Linked DNA regions of Azoarcus sp. CIB. The protein of the gene in region 1 interacts with the protein of each later gene in a pairwise test. Links are inferred from orthologs where the notes say so. Each region holds a gene or a part of one and is shown on either strand. Other genes may lie near its edges.

Region 1 (2,931 bases):
CGTACCGTGCGCGACGAATGGGAGGACGCCGACGAGAACGAGCGCGTCACCTTCAAGATCGAAGCCCGGCGCGTCGGCATCCTGCCGTATCGCATCGAGACGGTGATGCTCGGCGCCAAACCGGCCGGGGGCCAGTAGCCGATCATCGCGGGCGGCTGTAGCAACCGTCAGACGCCCGCCATGCACCAGCGGGCTATCCCCTGGGGATAGTTCCACTGCGGTCCACCGAGTTCCAGTCGCCCTCCCGACACCAATCTCCCGCCTCTCATACCGCCGCGATCCGTGCATACGGCCGCGGCAGCGATTCCCCAGCCGATCACAAATCGGTGTCCATGCCGTCCGGCTTCCTTGCGGCCGGTCTCACCTGGCCCAGCCATGCTGTCGTCCATCTGATGAACCGCACATTCCCGAGGAGGCTTCAGCATGCGCGTGTTCCTGTGCGAGAAGCCTTCGCAAGGCAAGGACATCGCCCGTGTGCTGGGGGCTGGCCAGCGTGGTTCCGGCTGCTACAGCGGCGCGGGTGTCGTGGTGACCTGGTGCATCGGTCATCTGGTCGAAGCGGTTCCGCCCGAGGGCTATGACGAGCGCTACAAGCGCTGGACTCTCGAGCAACTGCCCATCCTTCCCGAGCGCTGGCGTGTCGAGCCCAAGGCTGCGACCGCCACGCAGTTCAAGATCGTCACGCAGCTCGTCGGTCAAGCCAGCGAGCTGGTGATCGCCACCGACGCCGACCGCGAAGGCGAGATGATTGCCCGCGAGATCATCGAGTTGTGCGGCTACCGCGGGCCGATCCAGCGGCTGTGGCTGTCAGCGCTCAACGATGCGTCGATCCGCAAGGCACTGGGCGCGCTGAAGCCGTCGGCCGAGACGCTGCCGCTGTACTACTCGGCCCTGGCCCGTTCGCGTGCCGACTGGCTGATCGGCATGAACCTGAGCCGGCTGTTCACCCTGCTGGGACGGCAGGCTGGCTACACCGGTGTGCTGTCGGTGGGCCGGGTGCAGACGCCAACACTGAAGCTGGTGGTGGATCGCGACCGCGAGATTGCGAGCTTCGTCTCGGTGCCGTTCTGGGCGATCGACATCACGCTGTCCCATGCCGGCCAATCCTTCATCGCAAGTTGGACGCCGTCGCAGGGGTGTATGGACAATGCTGGCCGTTGCTTGCAACAGCCGGTCGCCCAGCAGGCCGCAGACCGCATGCGCGCCGCCGGCAGCGCCCAGGTGGTGTCGGTCGAGACGGAGCGCGTGCGCGAAGGTCCGCCGCTGCCGTTCGACCTGGGCACGCTGCAGGAGGTGTGTTCCAAGCAGTTGGGCCTGGAAGTGCAGGAAACCCTGGACATCGCCCAGGCGCTGTACGAGACGCACAAGGCGACGACCTATCCACGCTCGGATTCCGGCTACCTGCCCGAGAGCATGCTGGCCGAGGTGCCGACCGTTCTCGACAGCCTGGTCAAGACCGATCCCGGCCTGCGCCCCTTGATCGACCGCCTGGACCCGGCTCAGCGCTCGCGCGCCTGGAACGACAGCAAGGTCACGGCGCACCACGGCATCATCCCGACGCTGGAACCGGCCAACCTCTCGGCGATGAACGACAAGGAACTGGCCGTCTACCGACTGATCCGCGCGCATTACCTGGCGCAGTTCCTGCCCCACCACGAGTTCGACCGGACGGTGGCGCAGTTCGCGTGCGGCGGGCAGTCGCTGCATGCCGTGGGCAAGCAGATCGCTGTGGCCGGGTGGCGCCAGGTACTGTCGGCGCAGGAGGAAGGCGATGCGGATGGCGACGACGCCCAGCGCAGCCAGGTGCTACCGGCACTGCAAGCAGGATTGTCCTGCCAGGTCGGCCATGTCGATCTGAAGGCGCTGAAGACCTTGCCGCCCAAGCCCTACACGCAGGGCGAACTGGTCAAGGCCATGAAGGGCGTCGCCAGGCTCGTCACCGACCCGCGCCAGAAGCAGAAGCTCAAGGACACGACAGGCATCGGCACCGAAGCCACGCGCGCCAACATCATCAGCGGCCTGCTTGGGCGCGACTATCTGCTGAAGAAGGGCCGTGCCATCCGTGCCTCGGATGCCGCCTTCACTTTGATCGACACCGTGCCGGCCGCCATTGCCGATCCGGGCACGACGGCGGTCTGGGAGCAGGCGTTGGACATGATCGAGGCCGGCCAGATGACGCTGGATACCTTCATCGCCAAGCAATCCGCCTGGATGGCCCAGCTCGTGCAGCAGTACCGCGGTGTGACGCTCGCCATCAAGCTGCCACCATCTCCGTCCTGCCCCCAGTGCGGCGCGCAGATGCGCCAGCGCACGGGCAAGAGCGGTGCCTTCTGGTCGTGCAACCGCTACCCGGACTGCAAGGGAACGCTGCCGGTCGACACTTCGACTGGCAAGCGCGAAGCGCCGCGCAAGCAGCGGGCTTCCCGCAAGGCATCCTGACGCCGACGAATCCCCTCGCCACGCCGACCGTTCCGAACGGCGGGGCCGACTTCCCGCACCCCGCGGGATTCCCCAGCACACGCCTCCTTCTGCAACGGTGTGCGCGTCTCTCTGCCCCGCGACGGGTCAGCGAGACGAGAAGGCGGTTCCTCTGCGAATCGCGTCTGCCGCGACTCCGTTGATCGAGATGCTTCCGTCGATGACGAGCGGTCTCCTGACGTCTGGCTGACCTGTGCTGTGGCGAGCCGTCAGGAGACCCCTCGGGTCGACGGTATTCGGTGCCGGTGCCCGCCGGTGGAACAACGGGCTCCCTTTGTGCGCGGATGTGTGCCGAAGGATGTCGACCCCAGCCACGACACGGGTCGGGTGCGATTGCTGACGCAGCGAGCGGCTTTGACGACGGCCGGGACTGCCACAGCCCACAGGTGGTTTCTCTCTTCTCCGGCTGAAGGCTCAAGGGCCTTCGGCCTGTTGGTCTTTATTTGATCCTGA
Region 2 (3,000 bases), 2.8 Mb from region 1 along the record:
GCGAAACCAGCACCCTGTCCAACAGCGTGTGAAGGTGGTTCCAGTCCTCGCTGCTTAGATCCGCGAACATCTCGCGTTCGAGCCCCCGGCCGATCAGTTCGCCCTCGCGCCAGACCCGCATGCCGACGTCGGTCAGCGCGAGGTGCTGCTGACGGTTGTCGTTGACGTTGGGGCTGCGCGTGATGAGGCCGCGCTCCTCGAGAGAGGCGATGTTCTTCGACAGCAGCGTCTTGTCGAGGACCAGCATGTTGCCGAGATCCTTCGCCGTGATGCCGGGGTGATCGTGCACGAGGCGCAGCACGCGCAGCTCGCGGACACCGAGGCCGAAGGCCTTCTTGTAGTACGTGTTGCCCGCCTTGATCGAGATGGTCTTGATCAGGTCGAGCTTGTAGGTGAGGTAGGGCGCGTTGGTGTCGTTCATCACAATGCGTTGCCGGCACAATGTCGCCCGGAAAGCTCCGTTGGCGTGAAAAAGGACAATTCCATTATGACGGAGTTGCCCCGGCCGGAACAGCGCAAGCCGAGATTTGCAGACCTCTGCGCAGGAAGGATTCCGCAAGTGCGACCCAATATGCCGCCTCGACCGGCAGGTTGCAGTCGTCGAAGTCGTCTTGCGGTGAGCCGGCGGGGATCGTCCGCCGCGGCGGGCGCGGCTCAGGCCGCTTCGAAGTGCTCCAGCATCAGCTGCAGACTCGTGATGCCGTTGTATTCGTTCGGCGCCAGGCGGAATGCCGCCCGGATCTGCTGTGGCGCGCCTTCGGCAAAGTTGAAGCGGATGCCGTCGAAGCGCACGTTGTTCTTCGACAGCTGCAGCTTCAGGTGCTTGTCCTTGAGCAGGCGCTGGTTGTCGACGCGGAACACGTCGTCGAACAGCGGGGCCGGGAAGCCCTGGCCCCAGATGTCCTGCTCGAGCAGCCGCGCGGCTTCCAGGCTCATGTAGCCGGTCTCGAGCGGTCCGTCGGTGTCCAGCGTGCGGGTCAGGTCCGCGGGTTCCACGAGGGACTGGACGGTTTCCTCGAACACGCGCTGGAAGCGGTCATAGTCGGTCTCGAGGATCGTCAGACCTGCCGCCATCGAATGTCCGCCGAAGCGCAGGATCAGATCGGGGCATTGCTTACTCACCAGATCGAGCGCGTCGCGCAGATGCAGATTCGGGATCGAGCGGCCGGAGCCCTTCAGCTGCCCCTCGTCGCCGCGGGCGAAGGCGATCACCGGGCGGTGCAGCCTTTCCTTGATCCGGCCGGCGACGATCCCGATTACGCCTTGGTGCCAGTCCGGCTCGAACAGGCTGACGGTGGCGCAATTGCCGGGATCGAAATCCGCCAGGTGCGCGAGCGCCCCTTCCTGCATGTCCTGCTCGATGCCGCGCCGTTCGCGGTTCAGCCGGTCGAGTTCCTGTGCGATGTTGAGCGCCCGGCCCATGTCGTCGGTGATCAGGCATTCGATGCCGAGGCTCATGTCCGACAGGCGGCCGGCGGCGTTCAGGCGCGGGCCGAGCCCGAACCCCATGTCGAAGGTGCTCGCGCGCAAAGCGTCGCGGCCGGCGACGGAGAACAGCGCGCGGATACCGGGATGCATGCGATCGGCGCGCATCCGCGCGAGGCCTTGCGACACGAGAATGCGGTTGTTGTGGTCCAGCTTCACGACGTCGGCGACCGTGCCGAGGGCTACGAGGTCCAGCAGTTCGCCGAGGTTCGGCTCCTGGCGTCCGGCAAACGCGCCGCGCTCGCGCAGTTCTGCCCGCAGCGCGAGCATGGTGTAGAACATCACGCCGACGCCGGCGAGCGATTTGCTCGGGAAGTCGCAGCCGGGCTGGTTCGGATTCACGATCACGTCGGCATCGGGCAGCGTGTCGCCCGGCAGGTGGTGATCGGTGATCACCGTGGCCATGCCGTAGCTGCGCGCCGCAGCAACGCCCTCCACGCTGGCGATGCCGTTGTCGACGGTGATCAGGACGTCGGGCTCCATGTGCGCGGCCAGCTCGACGATGGCGGGCGTCAGCCCGTAACCGTACTCGAAGCGGTTCGGCACCAGGTAGCCGACGTCCGCACCGAAGGCCCGCAGGGCGCGCACGCCCACCGCGCAAGCCGTTGCCCCGTCGCAGTCGTAGTCGGCGACGATCACCATGCGCGCGCCGGCTTCGATCGCATCGGCCAACAGGGTAGCGGCTTCGTGCGCCCCCTTCAGGGCTGCGGGCGGAATCAGGGCCTTGAGCGAGTAGTCGAGTTCCTCGCGCCGCGAGATGCCGCGCGCGGCATAGATGCGGGCGAGCAGCGGATGGGTGCCGGCGTCGATCAGGCGCTGCATGGAGCGGGGCGGAATCGCCCGCGGCTGGATTCGGGTCATCGTGTGCCTGGGTGGTGAGGGGGGCTGGCGTCGGCAGGGCTTCCCGGCGGGGAGGCGACTGCAGGCGCGATCGACTTAAGCAGCATGTCCAGCGAAAGGGGCTTGCGCCAGAATTTCCATGCATCGGCGGCGCGGACCTCGAGTTCGAGCGTTCCGCGGTCGCCCGGCGCCGTGATCTTCAGCGCCCGCAGGCGCTTGCCGCGCAGGGCCGCCGCGAGCGGCGCGAACCAGGTGTGTTCGAGCTTCGCGAGCCGGGCTCTCCAGCTGTCGATGTCGAGATGGAGCGCAGGCAACAGCAGATCGTCGAGCATGACCAGCGCGTCACCGCCCAGGGCCTTGGCGCAATCGGGCGTCGCGACGGAGCTGCCGGCCGCGAGGGCGAAGCCGCGCATCAGCGGATCGGCGGTCTGGATGGCGCGAGCGGCTGACTGCGCCCCGGGGCGCGACATGCCGGCCCCCCACAGCCAGAGGCTGTTCGCCGGCCTGTGACCGACGGCCTCGCGTGCCTGATTGACTGGATGGTTATGCAGCATGACCTGCAACTCGTTCATCGTGCGCTGCCACAGGCGGGCGTCCTCGCCTTCCGGAAGGAAATCGCGCACCGGGCGACCTACCACGTCGTGCAGGGGAAAGAAGCGCGCGCGGGCCGGGGCC

Evidence for each region.
Region 2: the proteins of AzCIB_RS22710 (region 1) and recJ interact in binary tests that used the Escherichia coli proteins (3 or more experiments, as listed by UniProt). The link is inferred for Azoarcus sp. CIB from one-to-one orthologs.

Annotation. Positions count from the first base shown.
Region 1 is NZ_CP011072.1:5,055,862-5,058,792, reverse strand. It holds AzCIB_RS22710 (DNA topoisomerase III), read left to right. Parts: upstream 1-423; coding sequence 424-2,439; downstream 2,440-2,931. Other genes in the region: AzCIB_RS22715 (single-stranded DNA-binding protein), read left to right, coding at 1-138.
Region 2 is NZ_CP011072.1:2,244,817-2,247,816, reverse strand. It holds recJ (single-stranded-DNA-specific exonuclease RecJ), read right to left. Parts: upstream 2,347-3,000; coding sequence 655-2,346; downstream 1-654. Other genes in the region: AzCIB_RS09925 (hypothetical protein), read right to left, coding at 2,343-3,000; AzCIB_RS09935 (MarR family winged helix-turn-helix transcriptional regulator), read right to left, coding at 1-421. UniProt on the Escherichia coli protein: Single-stranded-DNA-specific exonuclease.